One region of the Paractinoplanes rhizophilus genome, then DNA from elsewhere that is predicted to be linked to it. Evidence: riboswitches for the same ligand, from Rfam matches in the RefSeq annotation. Region 1 holds a riboswitch; each other region holds the start of a gene.

The links. A riboswitch is a leader RNA that binds a small molecule or an ion and turns the genes downstream of it on or off. The one in region 1 is predicted to bind cyclic di-AMP.
Region 2: linked by a shared signal. The riboswitch ahead of ACFQS1_RS05975 (transglycosylase family protein) and the one ahead of ACFQS1_RS09775 (coiled-coil domain-containing protein) in region 1 are both predicted to bind cyclic di-AMP.
Region 3: linked by a shared signal. The riboswitch ahead of ACFQS1_RS01380 (C40 family peptidase) and the one ahead of ACFQS1_RS09775 (coiled-coil domain-containing protein) in region 1 are both predicted to bind cyclic di-AMP.
Region 4: linked by a shared signal. The riboswitch ahead of ACFQS1_RS04720 (C40 family peptidase) and the one ahead of ACFQS1_RS09775 (coiled-coil domain-containing protein) in region 1 are both predicted to bind cyclic di-AMP.

The regions. Positions count from the first base shown of each region.
Region 1 is NZ_JBHTBJ010000005.1:144,293-149,859, reverse strand. It holds gene ACFQS1_RS09780 (glycoside hydrolase family 65 protein) at 1-2,111, shown strand, start outside; gene ACFQS1_RS09775 (coiled-coil domain-containing protein) at 2,225-3,262, opposite strand; cyclic di-AMP (ydaO/yuaA leader) riboswitch at 3,268-3,416, opposite strand; cyclic di-AMP (ydaO/yuaA leader) riboswitch at 3,624-3,775, shown strand; gene ACFQS1_RS09770 (coiled-coil domain-containing protein) at 3,780-4,793, shown strand; gene ACFQS1_RS09765 (ABC transporter ATP-binding protein) at 4,894-5,567, opposite strand, start outside.
Region 2 is NZ_JBHTBJ010000003.1:39,394-44,960, reverse strand. It holds gene ACFQS1_RS05990 (DNA glycosylase AlkZ-like family protein) at 1-812, opposite strand, end outside; gene ACFQS1_RS05985 (GNAT family N-acetyltransferase) at 864-1,532, opposite strand; gene ACFQS1_RS05980 (saccharopine dehydrogenase family protein) at 1,747-2,985, opposite strand; cyclic di-AMP (ydaO/yuaA leader) riboswitch at 3,243-3,402, shown strand; gene ACFQS1_RS05975 (transglycosylase family protein) at 3,404-4,132, shown strand; gene ACFQS1_RS05970 (YybH family protein) at 4,251-4,616, opposite strand; gene ACFQS1_RS05965 (LysR family transcriptional regulator) at 4,687-5,565, shown strand.
Region 3 is NZ_JBHTBJ010000001.1:316,471-322,037, reverse strand. It holds gene ACFQS1_RS01395 (cytochrome ubiquinol oxidase subunit I) at 1-956, opposite strand, end outside; gene ACFQS1_RS01390 (BlaI/MecI/CopY family transcriptional regulator) at 1,033-1,380, shown strand; gene ACFQS1_RS01385 (M56 family metallopeptidase) at 1,427-2,329, shown strand; cyclic di-AMP (ydaO/yuaA leader) riboswitch at 2,452-2,588, shown strand; gene ACFQS1_RS01380 (C40 family peptidase) at 2,605-3,597, shown strand; gene ACFQS1_RS01375 (MarR family winged helix-turn-helix transcriptional regulator) at 3,750-4,199, opposite strand; gene ACFQS1_RS01370 (epoxide hydrolase family protein) at 4,253-5,326, shown strand; gene ACFQS1_RS01365 (AAA family ATPase) at 5,371-5,567, shown strand, end outside.
Region 4 is NZ_JBHTBJ010000002.1:172,191-177,757, reverse strand. It holds gene leuS (leucine--tRNA ligase) at 1-999, shown strand, start outside; gene ACFQS1_RS04720 (C40 family peptidase) at 1,057-1,872, opposite strand; cyclic di-AMP (ydaO/yuaA leader) riboswitch at 1,879-2,010, opposite strand; gene ACFQS1_RS04715 (Mur ligase family protein) at 2,446-3,669, shown strand; gene ACFQS1_RS04710 (type 1 glutamine amidotransferase) at 3,699-4,412, shown strand; gene ACFQS1_RS04705 (TVP38/TMEM64 family protein) at 4,450-5,175, shown strand.

The DNA.
Region 1 (5,567 bases):
CCAACAGCAAGCTCATGCGGCTGCTGGTCGACGACGAGCCGTTCGACGTGCGGTACGGCGAGCTCCGCTCCCACGAGCGGGTGCTCGACCTGCGGGCCGGCACGCTCGAGCGCAACGTCGAGTGGGTCTCGCCGTCCGGCCAGGCGATCCGCGTGCGTACCGTACGGCTGGTCTCGTTCACCCAGCGCGCCGTCGTCGCCTTCCTGTACGAGGTGGAGCCGCTGGACGCCTCCGCCCGGCTGATCCTGCAGTCCGAGCTGGTCGCCAACGAGCAGTTGCCGCCGATGAGCAAGGACCCGCGGGTGGCGGCGGTGCTGGACCACCCGCTGCAGGCCGAGGAGATGCTCGAGCAGCGCACCGGCGGCCTGCTCGTGCACCGCACCAAGGCCAGCGACCTGCGGATGGCCGCGGCCATGGAGCACCTGGTCGACGCGCCCGGCAAGCACGCGATCACCACCGAGGGCCACCCCGACTGGCTGCGCACCACGGTCGCCACCAAGCTCGAGCCGGGCCAGAAGCTACGGGTGGTCAAGCTCGCCGCGTACGGGTGGTCCGGAAGCCGCTCGCTGCCCGCCATCCGCGACCAGGTGGGCGCCGCGCTCGCCAGCGCCCGGCTGGACGGCTGGGAGGGCTTGGTGGACGCCCAGCGGGAATACCTCGACGCGTTCTGGGACCACTCCGACGTCCGCGTCGACGGCGACCCCGAGGTGCAGCAGGCCGTCCGCTTCGGCCTGTTCCACACGCTGCAGGCGGGCGCCCGGGCCGAGCAGCGGCCGATCGGCTCCAAGGGCCTGTCCGGCCCCGGCTACGACGGCCACACGTTCTGGGACGCCGAGACCTTCGTGCTGCCCGCGCTGACCTACACCCAGCCCGCGGCGGCGGCCGACGTGCTGCGCTGGCGGCACTCGACGCTCGATCTGGCCCGGGAGCGCGCTCAGACGCTGGGCCTGCAGGGCGCCGCCTTCCCGTGGCGCACCATCCACGGCCAGGAGTGCTCGGCGTACTGGCCGGCCGGCACCGCCGGCTTCCACATCGGGGCGGACATCGCCGACGCGGTCCGCCGTTACGTGCAGGCCACCGGCGACTACGACTTCGAGCGCGAGGTCGGCCTCGAGCTGCTGATCGAGACCGCCCGGCTGTGGCGGTCGCTGGGCCACCACGACCGGCACGGCCGCTTCCACATCGACGGCGTCACCGGCCCCGACGAGTACACGGCCGTGGTGGACGACAACATCTACACCAACCTGATGGCCCAGCAGAACATGTTCAGCGCGGTCGAGGCGGCCAAGCGCCACCCCGACCTGGCCCGTCAGCTCGGCGTGGACGACGAGGAGATGGCCTCCTGGCGGGACGCGGCGGCGGCCGTGCACATCCCGTACGACCGGGAGCTCCAGGTGCACCAGCAATCGGAGGGCTTCACCCGGCTGCAGGAGTGGGACTTCGAGAACACGCCCCCGGAGGCGTACCCGCTGCTGCTGAACTACCCGTACTTCGACCTGTACCGCAAGCAGGTGGTCAAGCAGGCCGACCTGGTCATGGCGATGTACATCCGGGGCGACGCGTTCACGCCGGAGGAGAAGCAGCGCAACTTCGCCTACTACGACGCGCGGACGGTCCGGGACTCCTCGCTCTCGGCGTGCGTCCAGGCCGTCCTGGCCGCCGAGGTGGGTCATCTCGAGCTGGCCCACGACTACCTGGGCGAGGCCGCGCTGATGGACCTGCACGACCTGCACCAGAACTCCCGCGACGGCGTGCACGTCGCGTCGCTGGCCGGGACCTGGATCTCGCTGGTCGCCGGCCTCGGCGGCATGCGCGACTTCAACGGCCAGCTGTCGTTCGCGCCGCGCCTGCCCAGCCGGATCAGCAGCCTGGAGTTCTCCCTGCTGTGGCGGGGGCTGCGGGTGCGGGTGAACGTGACCGCCGACGAGGTCACCTACTCGCTGCGCAACGGTGGCGGCTCGGCCCGCCTGGTCTTCACCCACCACGGCAAGGAGATCGAGGTGACCCAGGTGAAGCCGGTGACCGTGCCGATCCCGCCGCAGGGCCCGGTCGGCCCGCCGCCCACGCAGCCGGCCGGCCGGGCGCCGGTCCGCCGGGCGCCGCAGGACTGAGGGTTGTTCGGGGCCGGCCTCGAGTTGCACCTCGCCGTACGTCAGCGGCTTGGTCTCCACCGCCCCGAACAACCCTCACTGACCGAAAAGGGCCCCCAGCGGGGCCCTTTTCTTTAAAGCATCGAGACGTGTACGTGGTCCTTGTGGCTGCTCGCGCCGTGATAGGCGTGCCAGCCGGTGGCCGGGAACCAGATCTGCGCGTACCAGATGACGTAATAGATGCCCAGGCGATCGGCGTTGCGCACCAGGAACGCCATCAGGTCGTTGCCGTAGTTCTTCATGTCGGCGTTGTGCGCGACCGAGAATCCGCTCTTCTGCAACGACCAGTCGCAGGCCCGGCCCTTCGGATGCTCGAACGGGCCGCCGTCGCGGTGACAACCGACGAAGCGATTGAAGCCCGCCTTCTTCACCTCTTTGTACATGTGCAATGTACGGGCGGTGATGCAACCGCTTGTGGTCGGGTCGTTCACGTTGCATTTCTCGGCGGAGAATCCGCCGTCGGAGTTGCGCGGGGCCGGTGCCGCCCGCTTGGACACCGCGTCGACGAAGCCGCCGGTGAGGCTCTTGCCGCCGACCAGCGCGAGCGCCTTGTCGGCCGCCTCCTTCTGCTTCTTCATCGCGACCAGGTTGGTCTGCTGCTGCTTCACCTCGGCGTCGAGCTCCGCCTTCTTGGCGGTGACCTCGTCGATCGCCGTGTTGAGCTCGTGCAGCTTCCGGTCGTGCAGGGCGTTGATCTCCTCGAGCGAGACCGCCTTGGCGAGGAAGTCGTCCGATCCCTGGCTGCCGAGCAGGAAGCTCGCGGCGCCGAGGTGGCCGGTGCGGTACTGCTGCGCCGCGATCGCGTTGACCTCGGGAATCAGCGAGTCGCGCTTGGCCTCGGCCAGGTTGATCTCGATCGCGAGCTTCTTCTGCGTCGAGGTCGATTTCGCGACGGCCGCCTTGGCCTGCACAAACTTGCGGTTCGACGACTCGAGGACCTCGTTGAGGGTGGCGTTCGACTCGATCTCGTCACCCTTTTCGTCGGGCTGGGCCGACGAGGACGACGAATCGTCGGGATCGGCGCTCGCGGGCGCGGCGGGCGCCGCGAAGATCGAGGCAGCCACGAGCGGCGCCAGGGCGAGGGTCAGCCACCGGCGGGGACGTACGGTCATTCAGGTTCCTTCCGGGTTACCGCCGACCGGGTTAGCTGACGGGTTCGGGACGGAAGCGATCCCTACCGGGCCTCGTCTGTCGACTCGGCCCGGATTCACCCCTGCGAAACCTGGGTCCCCGGCTCGCCTCGCGGCGATTGGGCGGCGGCCTGCCGGCACCTCGGGGGCGGTGCCTCGGTGGCAGAGCCGCGGGTGAGTTTACCCGAGGTCGCGCGACAGTTCAGTGCCGGGAAAATGCGAATGTGGTAATCCTTCGGCCACTTTCCGTAATAAGTCGACAGACGGTTATCCGGTGATCGCGTGGAGTGCGAGATCTGTCGATCAATCGATGTCGTGGGTATCGTCGGTCCCGATCCCCGCCCGGGGATCGCCGCCTAATCGCCGCAAGGCGAGCCGGGGAACCACTGCGATTGAGGAAACTCAGCGTTGGGGTGAATCCACGCCGAAGGCGTGGTAGGGAACTTCCGTCCCGAACCCGTCAGCTAACTCGGTCGGCGGCCGACGGAAGGAACAGTTTGTGCGGCACATTACTGTCCGCCGGCGATTAGCGGCGACGCTCGCCATGCTGGTGGCCGCCTGCGGCCTGGCCTTCGCGGTCGCGGGGCCCGCCGCCGCGGCCCCGGGCGACACCGGCGACGACGGCGAGGGCGGCTCCAAGACCCTGATCCAGCAGCTCGAGGCCGCCTCCAAGGGTTACCTCGAGGCCAAGGACGCGCTGGCCGCGAGCAAGAAGCGGCAGGTCGAGCTGACCGCCCGGCTCAAGCAGCTGGACACCGACCTGGCCCCCCGGCAGGCCGCGTTCGACAAGATCGTCCAGCAGTCCTACATGAGCGGCCGGCTCGGCCCGATGAGCGCGCTGCTCACCGCGGACTCGGCCGGCGGGTTCCTGGACCGCGCCGAGACCCTCCAGACCGTCGCGGTGAAGGAGAAGGCCGTGATGGCCGACCTCCAGGCCACCCGCGACGGCCAGGCCAAGGCCAAGCTGGCGATCGAAGCGACCATCCGCGACCAGCAGAAGCAGGTCAACGTGATGGCCAAGCGCAAGGTCCAGGCCGAGAGCGCGCTCAAGGCGGCCAACGCCGGCCAGGACGACCCGCAGCCCAGCGACGGCGGCAGCAGCAAGGGCGCCGGCGCGTTCCAGGGTGGCAGCGGCATGGTGGACGACCCGACCAGCGGTGGCCGGATCACCCAGCGCATGCTGCACGCCATGCGGGAGGCCCAGGCGGACGGCTTCACCCACTACGTGCACTGCTTCCGCGAGCAGAACAGCGGCGAGCATCCCAAGGGCCGGGCCTGCGACTTCGCGGCCGACAAGGGCGGGTTCGGCGGGGTGGCGACCGGCAGCAGCAAGACGTACGGCAACAACCTGGCGAACTACTTCATCAACAACTCGAGCAAGCTGGGCGTGCTGTACGTCATCTGGTTCCGGCGCATCTGGCTGCCGAGCAGCGGCTGGAAGGCGTACACGAGGGGCAACGGCGACCCGTCGAGCGACCACACCAACCACGTGCACCTATCGGTACGCCCGTGAGCGACAGGAGTACGAGACCTGATGAGGCTTGTTCGCGACGGTGGAGACCGTTTGCATCACATGCGCTGATGCGAAGCTCGACGTAGATCGCGAACAAGCCTCATTTCTTCACGAAGGTCTCGTACTCCTTCATCACGTCCTCGGTCGGGCCGTCGGCCTTGATCACGCCGCTCTCCAGCCAGATGGTCCGCTCGCAGGTGTCCCGGATCGACTGCTCGCTGTGGCTGACCAGGAACACCGTGCCGGCCTCGGCGCGCAGGTCGCGCACCCGCTGCTCGCTGCGCTTGCGGAACTTCGCGTCGCCGGTCGCGAGGGCCTCGTCGATGAGCAGCACGTCGTGCTTCTTGGCCGCGGCGATCGCGAAGCGCAGCCGGGCGCCCATGCCGGACGAGTACGTCCGCATCGGCAGCGAGCTGAAGTCGCCCCGCTCGTTGATGCCGGAGAAGTCGATGATGTCCTGCACCTGCCCTTTGACCTCGGCCGGGGTCATGCCCATGGCCAGGCAGCCGAGCGTCACGTTGCGCTCGCCGGACAGGTCGTTCATCAGCGCCGCGTTCACGCCGAGCAGCGAGGGCTGGCCGGCCGCGTAGATCGCGCCGCCCGGCTCGACCGGCAGCAGCCCGGCGATCGCCCGCAGCAGCGTCGACTTGCCCGAGCCGTTGGTGCCGATCAGCCCGATGGCCTCGCCCTTGTAGGCCACGAAGCTGACGCCCTTGACCGCGTGCACCTCGCGCACCGCGGCGCTCTTGGTGCGGGTGACCAGCCGCTTGAGGC
Region 2 (5,567 bases), on a different contig from region 1:
AGCAGGCGCACGCCCTCGGACGGCTCGGCGGTGGCGAGGGCGTCGACCGAGGACTCGGGGAGCCACGCCCGGCGGCCGTCGACCTTGACCTCGGCCAGGCCGGCGGCAGGCCAGACCCGTTTCATCTCGGCCGTGGTGCTGCCGAGGTATTTGCCCAGCTCGGCGGGGGTGGCGGGGCCAAGGAAGCGAAGGTAGGTGGTGATGAGGTCGGCGATGCCCTCGTTTTCGGTGGGCTGGGGCGGGGCGTCGGGGATCGGGGCCAGGGTGGCGTCGCGGCCGCGGGACTCGACCTCGATGCCGCCGGGCAGGCCGGAGTGCTGCCAGACGTTGCCGGCGATGTGCTGGGCGCCGCAGCTGCGGCAGTAATAGGTGAGCTCGCGCGGCACCCGCTTGCTGACCTGGGTGCTGACCTCGCCGCGGGGCATCGAGTCGTGCACCACCTCGCGGAAGGCGGCCGCGGTCGCGGTGAAGGCGGCGATGCCGAGCAGCATGCCCTCGCGGATCTGGCCGCTCTTGATGCGTGCGGTGGCGTCGGCATCGCTGACCGGCCACAACTGTTTGACCAACGTGGACAGGTCGGCGCGACGGTGCAGGTGCGGGGCGCCGCGGGCGGCCCAGACGGTGATCAGGCGCTCGTCGTCGAGGTCGGCCGACGTGCGGGCGGCCAGGGCGACCCGCTGCGAACCCGGGGAATACTCCTGCACGCCCAGATCGAGCACGGGCAGGTCGGCGGGGCGCTGATCGGTGCGCTCGGCCAGGCCGAGGGCGGTCACGCGGTAGGCCATCACCTGTGCACGGTCGACAGTGACCATGACACCTCCCGGTTGGTCCGGAGGCCGCCCCGGCGACGGGGCGGCTTTCTTTCAAGTGCGACGACCGTACCGCCGGGCTGCGACATTTTTCAGGCGATCGAGGCGGCTGCCGGGATGGCCCGTCATCATCTCCCAGGTGTCGAGGCTGCTCGGGCCGTGCGGGCCGACCTGGAGGATGGGCGCCTCGCCGGTCAGCGTGTAGCCGCAGCGGCGGGCGACCGCGGCGCTGGCCGTGTTGGCCGGGTCGATCCGCAGCAGCAGGCGGCTCAGTTTGAGCGTGCTTCCGGCGTACGCGGAAAGAAGGGACAGGGACCCCGACGCCAGCCCGCGGCGACGATGGCGCGCGCCCACCAGATAGCCCAGTTCGGCCTCTTTGAGGCCGGCGTCGATGCCGAAGAGCAGCACCTCGCCGAGGGGCCGGCCACCGCGCTCGGTGATCGCGAGCTGGAGGCGCTGACCGCTCATCCGACCCTGACGTGCGCGTTTGAGGTACGCGACGCCGGCCTCCGTGTCGAACGGCGAGGGCATGGGCGTCCAGCGGGCGATGTCGGGATCGTCGAGGAGCTCGATCAGGTCGCCGAGATCGTCGGAACGCCACTCGCGCAGGACTACGCCGTCGCCCGTCAGCGTGATCGGGAAGGGGAGACGGCTGGCGGCCACGCCTTGATCCTGCCCGAATGAATCCGGTTCAAGCCAGTCCGTCATGATGCCACCCCGCAACCGATCGATGATCCACGAGGCGTGCGACGCGGCGGGGGCGGGCGAATACCGTTGAGCTCGTGGACGAGCGGACCGCGCTGGTGACGCGGCGGGGCGAGAACTACGGCGGCCGCTCCCGCCAGGAACGCGCGGTGGCTGCTGGCCGGGGTCTCGGAGGCCGCGCCGCGGGCGCCGGGGAGCATCGAGGAGATGCTGCGTCCGGCCGGACGCGGATTCAGCCGCGACGGGCGGCGATCTCCATGCCGGCCGCGCGCAGGCGGGTCACCAGGGCGTCGCCCAGGGCGGTGGCCGGCGTCAGGACGCCGCCCTCGGTGGCCGGCAGCGCGTCGCGGTCGTGAGCGAGGGCGAGGGCCGACTCGCCGAGCATGACGGCGGTGGCGGCGTAGCCGGGGTCGCCCTTGGCCCGGAACCGGGCCGAGTAGCGGACGCCGGAGGTCGTCGTGGCGAACAGATCCATGGTGAAATGCCCCTTCTCGCGGGACTGCTCGTCCGGGCCCTCGCCCGGCTTGGGCAGGATGCGATCGAGGACATAGCGGGTCGGCGGCAGCGACAGGCCGGCCATCAGCGCGCCGAGGCCGAGCCGGGTGCCGTGGGCGATCACCGGGGAGAGCGGGGAGGCGCCGACGCTCATCGCCTCGCGGTAGCGGAAGGCTCGGCCGTACTCCCAGCCGCGCAGCGCGTTGCTGCGGCGCACCACCCGGGTGTTGTAGGAGGCCATGAAGAACGGCGCGAGCGTGCCGCGCAGCCGCGGATGCACGGCGGAACCGGAGAGAACCGCGGTGTCGTCCTGCCGGCCCAGATCGGGCTCGGCGGATCGGTCGGGGGTCAGCGAGTACGGGCTGGCGGCGACCCGGCGCAACTTGCCGTCATTCTTGACCACGTCGAGCTGATGGCGCATCGAGTCGATCGTGCCGCCGCTGATCCCGCCCCGCATGCTGGTGACGACCAGCGTGGTGTCGGTGAGCTCGCCGGCGCCGTCGGCCGTGACCTGCTGCGCGAGCACGTGCACGCCGATGTCGGACGGGATCGAGTCGAAGCCGCAGGAGTGCACGATGCGGGCGCCGGTCGAGCGGGCGAGCTCGTGGTTGTCGTCGATGCTCTGCCGGGCGAACAACACCTCGCCGGTGAGGTCGGCGTAGTCGGTGCCGGCCGCGGCGCAGGCCCGGACGAGCGCTTTGCCGTATTTCGCATATGGCCCGACGGTGGTGACGACCACCCGCGTCGCGGCCGCGATCCGCTCGAGTGCCGGCACGTCGGTGGCGTCGGCCACGAGAACCGGCCAGTCGACGCCGAGACGCCGCTTGACCTCGGCGATCCTGGCCTCGGAGCGGCCGGCCAGGGCGATTCGCGTGCCGGCCGGGGCGTGCTCGGCCAGATATCGAGCCACCAGCGCCCCGACAAAGCCGGAGGCGCCGTAGACGACGATGTCGTGATCGCGGGGCTGGTCGCTCATGGCAGCCGATTCTGCACCAGGTTCCGGCGTTCGGCCGAACAAGTTACTGATCGGTAATGACGCATCGGCCGGCCCCACCGACGACTTCGGTCGCACAAGCGTGTTAATCGGTCATTCTCGACATAAAGCAAGATCAAATGGGGCAATAGCTGAGAACAACGTCACCATTAAGGCGCTGGGCTTGGCCGTTCTCCTTGAGCCGTGGATACCGTCGGCCGGTCCGCGATGCGGGCACCGCGGGTGGAACGCCGAGTCCCTGCCACCGCCCGCCGGACATCGAACTCGTGGCAGGGAGCGGGGGACCCAAACGTTCCTCGGCGCGCGATGCGCGCGCCTCGGGGTGAAGCCGCACGATGGCGGCCGGGCACCTCAGCCCGAACCCGACAGCTGACCTCGCAGGCGTGGAGGGTTCTCTTTCATGGCACAGATCCACAAGCATGCCCGCACGCCGCGGGCGCGCAAGCACGCCCGTTTCGCGATCGGCCTCGCCGCCTTCGGCGTCGCGGGCACGGCCGCCCTGCTGGGCCCCGCTTCCCCCGCGCAGGCGTCCAGTGTGAACTGGGACGCGGTCGCGCAGTGCGAGTCGGGCGGCAACTGGAGCATCAACACCGGCAACGGCTACTACGGCGGGCTGCAGTTCAGCCGCAGCACGTGGAAGGCCTACGGCGGCACCAAGTACGCCAGCACCGCGAACAAGGCGAGCAAGGCGCAGCAGATCCGGATCGCCGAGAAGGTGCTGAACGGCCAGGGCATCGGCGCGTGGCCGGTCTGCGGCAAGAAGGCCGGCTCCTCGAAGCACTACAAGGGCACCAACACGAGCGGCTCCAAGTCGTCGAAGTCGACCCACAAGTCGAGCTCAGCCCACAAGTCGAGCTCAGCCCACAAGTCCAGCTCGGCCCACAAGTCGAAGTCGACCGCCGACAAGGCCACCAAGCAGGCCACCCGGGCGACCACCTCGCACAAGGTCACCCGTAGCACGACCGCGAAGGCCACCGGCAAGACCTACGTCGTCCGCTCCGGCGACACGCTGTCGGCCATCGCCACGAGCAACCACATCAAGGGCGGCTGGCACACCCTGTACCAGCTGAACACCAGCACCATCAGCAACCCCGACCTGATCTTCCCCGGTCAGCGGATCGCGCTCTGATCCACCCGTAGCGATCCAAGATCCACCCGTAGCGATCCGGCCGCTCATTCCCCGGGGCGGCCGGGTCGCATCCCCACCCGCGAGATCGCGGGCGCCGGAAGCAGGCGCTTGCCGGGGATCAGTCTTTCGGGGTGACGAACTCGGGCTGGTCGAGCACGCGCAGCCAGGTGCCGTCGGGCTGGCGGCGCACCACCTGCGCGCGGGCGCCGGCGTTGTCCTTGGGCGGGGTCGAGGTCAGCGCCAGGTCACCGCTGATCAGCGTCGGCAGCGGCTGCTCCGGCTCGAAGGCCGGCATGTGCGGCAGCGCCTGCTCCCACAGCTTTTGGATCGCTGCCCGGCCGACGGTCTGTTGTCCGGGCGGATAGGCCATCACCGCATCCTCCTCGTAGAGCAGGGCGAGGCCCTCCGCGTCCTTCGCGTTGGCGCGCTCGACGAACAGCCGGGTCAGGTCTTCGGGCTGACGAGCCTTTTCGCGTTCGGTCATGACTCCACCCTCGCGCGGTGCGATTCAGAAGTCCAACGCATAGTTTTTCTGAGAGCTAGAATTTGCGGTTATGGAACTGCGGCAGCTCGAATACTTCGTGGCGGTGGCCGAGGAGGCCGGATTCACCCGCGCCGCCCAGCGCGTGCACATCAGCCAGTCCGGGGTGAGCGCCCAGGTCAAGGCGCTGGAGGCCGAGCTGGGCGCCGAGCTTTTCGACCGGTCCGGGCGGGTCGCGCGACTTACCGAGGCGGGTCGGGTGGCCCTCGAGTACGCCCAGGCGGCGCTGACCGCGGCCACCCGTCTGCGCCAGGCGATCGACGAGGTGAAGGGCCTGGTCCGCGGGCACCTCACGGTCGGGATGGTGACCGGCTGCGAGATCACTCCGCTGTTCGCCGCGCTGGCCGCCTTCCACCGCGAGCACCCGGCGATCGAATTGGAACTGCTCGAGGACGACTCCCGCACTCTCGTCAACTCCGTACGGACCGGCCTGGCCGACATCGCCCTCGTCGGCGTCGCGTGCGCGCCGCCCGAGCACCTCTCCGCCCAGGTGATCGCCAGCGAGGGCCTGGTGGCACTGGTGCCGCCCGACCATCCACAGGCGAGCGTGGCCGGGCTGCCGCTGCGCGAGCTGATGGCCTACTCTCTCGTCACCCTCCCGGAGGGGACCGGCATCCGGGCCGCCTTCGACGAGGCGTGCGTGTCCGCGAGCCTGATTCCCGACGTGGTGCTGGTCGCGTCGGCGCCCGCGGCCGTCGCCGACATGGCGGCGCGGGGCCTGGGCATCGCGGTGCTGAGCGAGTCGATGGGCAAGCTGCACCCCGGACTCGTGGCCGTGCCGATCACCGAGCTGGGGATCCCGGCGCTGCTCGCGCTCGTGTGGCGACCGCGGACGAGCCCGGCGCTGGCCGCGCTGCTGCCACACCTCCGGCGGGAGTTCGGCGACAACTGACA
Region 3 (5,567 bases), on a different contig from region 1:
ATCATCGGCACGTAGCTGCCCGGACCGTACTGGGCCGCGTACTGCGCCTGCAGGTCGTCGATGCCCTGGACGGTCGCGCCCGGCGAGCCCTTGGCGAGGATCGACAGCAGCCATGGGATGTCGAGCGAGAACGACGGCAGCGGCGAGCCGATCGTGAAGATCGAGAACGGCGCGCCCTTGGTGGTCTCGTACAGGGCCTCGGCGGCGGCCATCTTCATCGGCTGCACCTCGGTGATCACCTTGCCCAGGTGGTCGCCGGTCAGCGCGGTCGCGGCCCCGCCGGCCAGCATCACCCAGGCGCCCAGCCGGGCGAGCGTCCGGTGCGCCGGCTCGGCCGCCATCCGCCACACCGCGATCGCCAGCAGCAGCGCGCCCCCGATCATCGCCGCCCCGGCCAGGGTGTGCGGGAAGGCGGCCAGGTTCACCTTGTTCGTCAGCAGCTCGGCGAACGACGTCAGGCGCGCACGTCCAGTGACCGGATCCATCTCGTACGCGATCGGGTTCTGCATGAAGCTGTTGCCGGCCAGGATGATGAACGCCGACAGAATCGTGCCCAGCGAGACGACCACGATCGTGGCCGCGTGCGCGAGGCGGGGCAGCCGCTCCCAGCCGAAATACCAGAGCGCCAGGAAAGTTGCCTCCAGGAAGAACGCGAGCATTCCCTCGATGGCCAGCGTGGGCCCGAAGACGTCGCCGTAGAACTTCGCGAAGGCGCTCCAGCCCATGCCGAACTGGAACTCCTGCACGAGGCCGGTCACCACGCCGACCGCGAAGGTGACGATGAGAAGTTTTCCGACGAATTTCGTGAGGTCGCGGAACTTCTCGTTCTTCGTGCGCAGCCAGGTGATCTCGAGGCCGGCCGCGATCGCCGCCAGGCTGATCGACAGCGGCACGAAGAAGTAGTGGTAGATCGTCACGACCGCGAACTGCAGGCGCGTCAGGTCCAGCACGTCCACTGAGTTCCCCCCTCTACGACGGCTCGTAGTAGATACTACGTCGTGTAGTACGACGCCGTGCAGTAGAGTGGGACACATGGCACTTGGGGACCTGGAACGCGAGGTCATGACGGTTCTGTGGGACGCCGCGGAACCGCTCACCGTGCGGCAGGTGCACGAGTCGCTGAGCCGCGACCGCGACCTCGCCTACACGACCGTGATGACCGTGCTCGACCGGCTGGCCAAGAAATCGGTCGTCGTGCAGCAGAAAGCCGACCGGGCTTACCGGTACGTCCCGGCGCAGTCGCGTGAGGAGATGACCGCGGCCGTCATGCTCGACGCGCTCAGCGCCACCCCCGACAAGGACGCCGCCCTCGCGTATTTCGTCGGGCAACTTTCGCCGGCGGCGTTGCAGGCCGCCATCGAAGCCGCCCGGAAGGGATGATGGCTCGCCGTTCGTGGCCGGGGCGGCGAGCGGGCCGGTGGGGCGGATGACCGCGCTGCTGCTCGGCGCGCTCGGCCTGACCCTGTCGCTGATCGTGCCCGGCCCGCTGGCGCGGGCCCGCTGGCCCGACCGGGCGCCCGCCGCCGCCGTGCTGCTGTGGCAGGCCGTCACCCTGGCCGCCGTGCTCTCCGCCCTCGGCGTCGTGCTCGCCGCGCCCGAGGAGCTGACCCGCGCCGCCGGCTCCGGCAAACCGGTCACCGCCGCCGCGCTGATCGGCGCCCTCGCCGTCGCCGCCGTCATCGTGCTGCGGCTGCTGGTCTCGCTGTGGGGCGTCTCGCGCCGCTCGCGTGCCCGCCGCGCGAAGCATCGGCTGCTCGTCGACCTGCTCGACCGGGCCGAGCAGCGCCAGGAACTGGACGCCGGAAACGTTCGGGTCCTCGCCGGAAACTTGCCGCTGGCGTATTGCGTGCCCGGCCGCGAGACCCGCGTGGTGCTCAGCGACGGCGCGCTGCGCCTGCTCGACCGCGATCAGGTCGACGCCGTCCTCGCCCACGAGCAGACCCACCTGCGCCACCGGCACGAGGTGGTGATGGAGTCGTTCACGGCCTTCTATCGCGCCGTGCCCCGCCCCCTGCGCAGCCGGGCGCCGCTGGACGCCGTCCATGTGCTCCTGGAGATGGTGGCCGACGACGCCGCCAGAAAGCGCACCGGCGCGGCGCCGCTGCGCGGCGCCCTCGAACGCCTGACCGACGCCGTCCCCCTGGCGGAGGAAGTCGTGCCCGAACGGGACTCGCAACGGCGCCGGCTGGACCGCCTGGCGGCCTCGCAACCGCCGTCGCGGGCGCTCACCGCGGTCGCGGCGCTCGCCGCGCTTGCCCTGCTGGTGCTACCCACCGTGATCCTGGTGGTCCCGTGGCTCGACCGCGCGCTGGACGCCTGGCCGCTCTGACCACGCTCGGTAGCGAAAGCCGTGCAGGAAGTTTCCCCGCCGTGGCAACTTCAGTTACCGACATGATCGAGGGTACGGTGGTCGGCGGTCCGGCAGCCCCCCATCGTCCATCCGGCCGATCTGACGGATCACCGCCTAATCGCCGCACGCGGCGAACCGGGGACCCAGGTAGTCGGGGTGAAGCCGCAGTCCCCCTGCGGCCGGGCGCGCTTCCCGCCCGAACCCGTCAGCTAACCCGGTCGGCGGCCAGACGGAAGAAGGGATGACGCACCTACGTGAAACGGATTGGGGCGCGCCGCGCCGCAGTTCTGCGCAGTCTCGTCTGCGCCGCCGCCGCGGTCGGGATCGTTCTCACCGGCCCGTCCGTAGCGCACGCAGCACCCGACCCGGCCACCGTCGAGGCCGAGATCGACAAGCAGTGGAACCAACTCGAGCCGGTCATCGAGCAGTACAACGACGTGCACGGAAAACTGCTCAAGAACCAGGCTCAGCTGAAGAACCTCACCAAGCAGCTCACTCCGCTCCAGGTGCAGGTGGACGTCGCCCTTTCCCAGGTTCGTGGCCTGGCCGTCGACGCGTACAAGCAGGGCGCGCCGAACGCGTTCAACGCCATGATCATGAGTGGGTCGCCCACCGGGCTGACCGACAAGCTGACCTATCTCGATCAGCTTGCCCGGCACCAGCAGGACCAGATCGCCGGTGTCGCGAAACTTCGCGACAAGTACGCCGGCATGAAGTCCGACCTGGACGTGCTGACCAAGTCCATCGCGGCCCGCGATGCCGACCTGGCCAAGCAGAAGGCCGCGATCCAGAAGAAGATCGACAGCCTGCAGAAGCTGCGGATCCAGGCGTACGGCGCCTCCGGCGAGGCCGACGGGCCGTACAAGACCGGACCGTGCCCTGTCACCTACACCAACGACAAGGGCGGCCGTGCGGCGCAGCGGGCCTGCGACCTCATCGGCAAGCCCTACGTCTTCGGTGCCGACGGACCGGGCAGCTACGACTGCTCGGGCCTGACGAAGGCGGCGTGGGCCAGCGTGGGTGTGCACCTCGAGCACTACACGAGGGACCAGTGGAACGAGGGAAGGTCCGTGTCCCGGAGCAATCTCCAGCCCGGTGACCTGGTCTTCTACTACCCGGGAAGCCTCCATCACGTCGCCATCTACATCGGCGGCGGCATGGTGGTGCACGCGCCGCACACGGGCGACCATGTGCGGATGGCGACGATCGACCGGGGTCCGATCGCCGGCTACCGGCGACCGGGCTGAGGTCCGATCGCCGGCGAGCGGCGACCGGGCAGAGGTTCTTCATGACTGTGCCGGCGGGGTTCTGAACCCTGCCGGCATTGTTGTCTCCACACTCGACACGGAAAGTTGCCTCGGCCTCAGCACGTCGCGAGGCCGCAAACCAGCCGCGCGGCTCATTCCATCGGCGGGGGAGACTCCCGAGCCCGGTGGTGCCGGTAGAGCTTTCCCAGCAGCGTCGTCAGCTGCTCGCGCTCCGCGTCGTCGAGCGGCTCGAACACCTCGTCCTGGATCGCGCTGACCTGGCGCGCCAGCTGCTCGGCGCGCTCGCGGCCCCGATCGGTGATCGTGATGATGTTGCGGCGGCGGTCGCCGGGGTTGGGCACCCGCTGGACGAAACCGCCGGCCTCCAGCTCGTTCAGCGCCTTGACCATGTCGCTGAGGTGGATGCCGACGCGCCGGCCGAGATCGGCCTGGCTGGCCGGGCCGCCGGTGGCCAGCGAGGAGAGCACCCGGTAGTGGTAGCCGCGCGCGCCGACATCGGCGAACCGGGCGCTGACCATGCGTCCCGCGTACCCGGCCGTCTGGGTCAGCAGCCAACTCGGCAGGTGCTCCACATGGTCCACGTGATCACCCTAACATTTGTCGTTCTAACGTTAGTCGGACTAACGTTAGCCATATGAACGAATACCGCATTCACGTTGCGCAGGCCGACCTCGACGACCTTCACGACCGGCTCGCCCGCACCCGCTGGCCCGACGAGCTGCCCGGCGCGGGCTGGGACTACGGCATCCCGCTCGACCGGGTGCGGCAACTTGCCGACTCGTGGCGCAAACTCGACTGGCGTGCCCACGAGGCGCGGCTCAACGCGTACCCGCAGTTCACGACCACCATCGACGGCGAGAACATCTGGTTCCTGCACATCCGCTCGGCGTCGCCGGACGCGATCCCGCTGATCCTCACCCACGGATGGCCCGGCTCGGTGGTCGAGTTCCTCGACCTGATCCCGCTGCTCACGGCGCGTTTCCACCTGGTGATCCCGGCGATACCGGGGTTCGGTTTCTCCGGGCCCACCCACTCGCGCGGGTGGGGCCAGCAGCGGGTCGCGCAGGCTTGGGCGACCCTCATGGCCCAACTCGGGTACGAGCGATACGGCGCCCAGGGCGGGGACTGGGGTTCCGGCATCTCGCGTCTCGTGGCCGCCGCCGACACCGAGCACGTGATCGGCGTGCACATCAACTTCATGCCGACCGCCGGCGACTACGACGGGAAACTCTCCCCGCTCGATGCCGAACGGCTGGCGAAAACCCGGAAACTGGCCGCGAATCGGCATCCACATCAGGTGCTCTTCGCGGCGGCGCCGCAGACCATCGCGTACGCGTTGAACGACTCCCCGGTCGGACAGCTCGCGTTCCTCGCGGAGAAATTTTCGCAGTGGGCCGACCCGGCCCATGCGATCTCGGACGAGGTTGTCGTCACGGACGTCATGCACTACTGGATCACTCGCACCGCCGGGTCGTCGTCGCGGCTGGTGAAGGAGAGCGGCCTCGGCGGCGGCCCGGTCCCGTGCCCGGTCCCGATCGGCATCGCGGTCCTGCCCCAGGACATCGTCCAGCCGGTACGCCCCCTGGTGGACCTGCGCCACGACGTGCGGCAGTGGACCGAGTTCCCGTCCGGCGGGCACTTCGCCGCCCTGGAGGTGCCCGAGCTGCTGGCGGCCGACATCACGTCGTTCTTCCACGAGGCCCTCTGACCGGGCCGCGATCTTGTCGGGGGGCGCGGGCATAATTTGCTGTCATGAGCGACTCGCCCCTCATCGACAGCTTGAGCGCGGCCGTCGAGGCTCGGCCCGACGACCTCACGCTCCGGCTCCACCTGGCCGAGCTGCTGGTGGGGGCGGGCCGCGGCGCCGAGGCGATCGGCCACGCGGCGCAGGTGCTGGCCCGCGAGCCGGGCAACGAGACCGCCCAGCGGCTGATGTCGACGGCGCTGGG
Region 4 (5,567 bases), on a different contig from region 1:
AAGGCGCTGGTGGACCCGGACAACGAGGCGTACTGGATGGGCCCGCAGCGCGACGGCGACTCCGGCGGTGTCGACCTGTATGTCGGCGGCGTCGAGCACGCGGTGCTGCACCTGCTGTACTCCCGCTTCTGGCACAAGGTCCTGTACGACCTGGGCCACGTCTCGTCGTTCGAGCCGTTCCGGAAGCTGTTCAACCAGGGCTACATCCAGGCGTACGCGTACCGGGACGCGCGCGGCGTGATCGTGCCGGCCGAGGAGGTGGTCGAGCGCGACGGCAAGTACTTCTACGACGGCAACGAGGTCTTCCGCGAGTACGGGAAGATGGGCAAGTCGCTGAAGAACGTCGTCACGCCCGACGAGATGTGCGAGCAGTACGGCGCCGACACGTTCCGGGTGTACGAGATGGCGATGGGCCCGCTGGATGTCTCGCGGCCGTGGGAGACCCGGGCCGTGGTCGGGTCGCAGCGGTTCCTGCAGCGGGTCTGGCGCCTGGTCGTGGATGAGGAGACCGGCGCCGTACGCGTCACCGACCAGCCGCTGGAACCGGCGGTGCGCAAGCATCTGCACCGGACCATCGCCGGTGTCCGGGAGGACATGGACGAGCTGCGGTTCAACACCGCGATCGCCAAGCTGATCGAGCTGACCAACGCGCTGACCCCGCTGCCGGTGGTCTCGCGGGAGGCGGTCGAGCCGCTGGTGCTGATGGTGTCGCCGTTCGCGCCGCACCTGGCCGAGGAGCTGTGGCGCAAGCTGGGCCACCCGGACACGCTGGCCTACGCCGACTTCCCGGTGGCGGACCCGGCGCAGCTGAAGGCGGAGTCGATCACGTACCCGGTGCAGGTGAACGGCAAGGTGCGCGGCCGGATCTCGGTCGCCCCGGAGACCGGCGAGGCCGACGTCCGGTCGGCCGCGCTGGCCGAGGTCGGCGAGGTGCTGGCCGGGCGCGAGCCCAGGAAGGTCATCGTCGTGCCGGGACGTCTGGTCAGCGTCGTGGTGTGACGTCGAGGACGAAAGGGGCGCCCCGCGAACCGCGGGGCGCCCTTTCCGCTTGGTGCGTCAGGCGATTCGGCGTACGACGTAGTTGCTGCCGTACATCTTGTGCTTGCCGACCCGCGCGCCGGTGTGCGGGGAGTCGTACATGTACCCGCTTCCGGCGTAGATACCCGCGTGGTAGCCGTACGAGCCCGAGCGGAAGATGATCAGGTCACCGACCTTCTTGCTGCCCTTGCTGACGGCCTTGCCGTACTTCTGCTGCGAGTTGGCCTTGTGCGGCAGCGACTTGCCTGCCGCCTTCTTGTAGACGTACTTGGTGAAACCGGAGCAGTCGAACCGCTTCGGCCCCGCCGCGCCGTACAGGTACAGCGCGCCCGTGTGCTTCTTGGCCTCGGCCAGGATCCGCGCGCCCTTGTTCTGCCGGACCGTGACGCGGATCGACTTCCCGACGTGGGTGTTGTACGCGCCGTTGCCGATGTAGACGGCGCGGACGCTGACACTTGACGCCGGCTTCCAGTACAGGTTGGCCGCACCGGCAGTGTTGATCTTGGTGGCGGTCTGGTCGACCCACTTGCCACCGCGATAGCCCTGCAGCTTGACCCAGCCGAGCTTGATCGCCGCGCCGGTCTTGGGGTTGTAGTACCGGGCGGTGACCCGGATCTTCTGGCCCTTGTTGATCGTCCGCGAGCTGATCGTGGTGCCGACTCGCGGAGTGGGCTTGGCGGCCGCCGCCTGGGCAGCGGTCACGACGGGGGTGGCGGCACTCGCCGCCGGCGTCGAGATCAGCTGGCCCGCGCAGAGGCAGAGGCCCAGGGACAGCGCGGCGGTTCCGGTGCCGACGGACAGCCGCCGACGCCGGCTCGAACTTTGTTCGTGCACGGTAAGGGAATCCCTCCGGCACGCCTGCGAGGTTAGCTGTCGGGTTCGGGCGGGAAGGATGCCCGGTCGCCGTGGTGGCCGACTTCACCCCGAGGTTGCCCCGTTGCCCGCCACCGGAGCGGGTGGCGGCGGAGCGGACCGGCTGTCTCTCTCGAGAAGCTGTGGGTCCCCCGTCCCTGCCCCCGTATGCCTTTGTGGTCGTGCGTGCTGCGTGGTCGCGACTCCCGGCCCGGGGCAGGGCTCGGCGTGAGCCTGGTCGTCGCGAGCCGGTCCACGGCGGACCGGCCCAACCTTGCTACCTGAAATCTCGCTTGATCGTCGGTCTTGGTCTGATCACGCAGCGTGTTTGGCACAGGGGTTACTGTCCAGTTTGTTAGCTCCCGGAGACAAATGCCATCGCGCATCGTCATGAGCCGCTCACGAACGGTGGAAGGTTACGGGTGAAACACGACACACAAAAAGTGCTTGTAACCCTTTGTCCGCAGGCCAGAGGGCATTCAGTAGACTCCCGGCCGCCAGCAACCGGATGTAACCAACGGGTCGGGTACCCTCGCTCCCGTGACGGACGGCAAGATGCCCCTGCGGGCCAAGGTTGCGACCAGCGTGTCCAAGACCGCGGCGGCGCTCTCCAGGGCCGCGGGACGCGGCGACGGCTCGGTCATCGGCGGATGGCTCGGCCTCAAGATCGACCCCGACCTGCTGGCTCATCTCGCCTCGGGCCGCGCGGTCGCCCTCATCTCGGGCACCAACGGCAAGACCACCACGACCCGGCTCGCCGCGGCCGCGGTCTCGCACATCGGCCGGGTCGCCACCAACTCGTTCGGCGCCAACATGCCCACCGGGCACACGTCGGCGCTCGCCAAGGCCGGCGTCACCCCGTTCGCGGTCCTCGAGGTCGACGAGCACTACCTGGCCCGGGTCATCGACGCCACCAGGCCGCGCGTGGTCGCCCTTCTCAACCTCTCCCGCGACCAGCTCGACCGGGCCAAGGAGGTGGCGATGATGGCGCAGCTGTGGCGCGACGCCCTCGCCGGCCACCCCGAGGTCCGCGTGGTCGCCAACGCCGACGACCCGATGGTCGTCTGGGCAGCCGAGGGCAGCGGCCAGCAGGTCACCTGGTTCAGCGCCGGTCAGCGCTGGCTCGACGACTCGTTCGTCTGCCCGCAGAGCGGCCACCCGATCGAGCGCAACGGCGGCGACTGGTGGTGCGTCGGCTGCCCGCTGCGCCGCCCGCAACCGCACTGGCGCGTCGAGGACGACGGCGTGGTCGACCCGCGCGGCGACTGGCACCTCGTCAAGCTCCAGCTCCCCGGGCAGGTCAACCTGGGTAACGCCGCCACCGCCCTCGCGGTCGCGGCCGAGTTCGGGGTCCGCCCGATCGAGGCCCTGCCGCACCTCGCGACGGTCGCCTCGGTGGCCGGCCGCTACGCCCAGGTCGAGCGGGACGGACGAAACGTCCGTTTGCTGCTGGCGAAGAACCCGGCAAGCTGGCTCGAGGCGTTCGACATGGCGGAGCAGGCACCCACCCTGCTCTCCGTCAACGCCCGGGACCCCGACGGTCTCGACACCTCGTGGCTCTACGACGTGAACTTCGCGCCGTTGCGGGACCGGCCGGTGCTGATCACCGGTGACCGGGCCTATGACCTGGCGGTTCGCCTCGAGGTGAACGGTGTGCCGTTCCGGCACGTTAAGAGTTTTGACGAGGCGATCCAGGCAGTACCGCCCGGCCGCCTCGAAGTGATCGCCAACTACACGGCGTTCCAGGACATTCGAGCGGAGTTGGACCGTGTCAACTGAGCTGGCCCGCGGCGGAAAACAGAAGGAAAATCGTGACTGAGAGCATCTTGCGAATTGTCTGGATCTATCCGGACCTGCTCTCGACGTACGGCGACCGCGGCAACCTGCTGATCCTGGCCCGGCGCGCCGCGATGCGGGGCATCCCGGTCGAGACGTACGAGGTCCGCTCCGACCAGCCCATGCCGTCCACCGCCGACATCTACCTGATCGGCGGCGGCGAGGACGGGCCGCAGGCCCTGGCCGCGCAGCGCCTGATCAACGACGGCGGCCTGCACCGGGCGGTCAACCAGGGCGCCGCCGTGCTCGCGATCTGCGCCGGTTACCAGCTGTTCGGCCACTCGTTCTTCGCGAAGGGCGCGAAATGCCCCGGGCTGGGGCTGCTCGACCTGCACTCCGACCGCGGCGAGACCCGGGCGGTCGGCGAGATCCGCGGCGACATCGACCCCCGGCTCGGCCTGCCGCCGCTCACCGGCTTCGAGAACCACGGCGGCCGCACCCACCTCGGCCCCGGCGCACAGCCGCTGGCGCGGGTCACCGCCGGCATCGGCAACGACGGACAGACCGAGGGCGCATGGCACGGCAAGATCCTGGGCACGTACTCCCATGGGCCCGCACTCGCTCGCAACCCAGCTATAGCCGATCTGCTACTGCGCTGGGCCATCGGCGCGGATAGTCTTTCGCCGGTCGACGACACCTGGACCGAACGGCTCCGCGCCGAGAGACTCGCCGCGGCGGGCGCATGACCAGCACACGGACAACCAGTTTGGGCGGTACGACTGCATGACTGACACCCTGATCGCACCTTCCCTGGCCCTGGCCACCCCCTCGCTGCCGGCGTTGCCAACGCCGTCCTCGATGGGATGGAAGCGCCGCCTGGTCCGGTTCGGTGTCCTGGGCATCGTCGTCGGCGGCCTCGCCGCCGCCGCGGCCACCCTTCCGCTTCGCGAGATCGGCGACGCGATCCTGGCCCTCGGCCACGTCGCCCCGCTCGCCATCGCGGTCGTGGGCGGCCTCCTGCTCTCCGTGCTCGTCCCGCGTACCGCCATCACCATCGCGTGCGGCGCCCTCCTCGGCGCCGCCACCGGCGCGGTCACCGCCCTGGCCGCCGCCGTGATCGCCGCCACCGCCACCTACTACGCGGGCCGCTGGGCCGGCCGGGGCGCTCTGCGCGGCCGGGCCGACGGCCGGCTCGCCCGCCTCGACGGCTGGCTCAACCGGCGTGGCCTCGCCGCCGTGCTGCTGGTCCGGTTCCTGCCGCTGGCTCCCTTCGGTCTGATCGGTTACGCGTACGGCACCACGAGTGTCTGCCGCAAGCGGTACCTCTTCGGCACCTTCCTGGCCTCCATCCCGTCCGCGGTCAGCTACGCCGTCATCGGCGCCGCGGTGGCCAACCCCCACGGCCTGAACCCGCTGAGCCTGGCGCCGGCCCTGGTCGGCTTCACCCTCACCACCACGATTGTCTGGCGCTGGAAGCGTGCCGCCCGGCGCGCCGCCGCCCCCGCCTGAGCCCGCTTCCGCTCACGATCCCGCTTCACCCGCCGCGCTTCCCCTCGCGCTGCGCTCCTCCACGCTGCGCTCTCCCGTGCGCTGCGCTCCCTCTGCGCTGCGCTTTCCCTCGCGCTGCGCTTTCCCCTCCTGCGCCGCGTTTCCCCCTCCTGCGCCGCGTTTCCCCCTCCTGCGCCGCGCTTTCCCCGTCGGCGCTGCGCTTCTCGGCGCTGCCCGCTTCCCCGCTGCGCTGCGCTCCCCCCGCTGCGTTGTGCTCTCCCTTGCGCTGCGCTCTCCCCTTCTGCGCTGCGCTTCTCTGCGCTGCGATCTTGATGAGTTGCCGCGCGTCGCGCGCAGCAACTCATCGCTGCTAGGTTGCGCACCCGTCGCTCAGCGTCGATCTTGATGAGTTG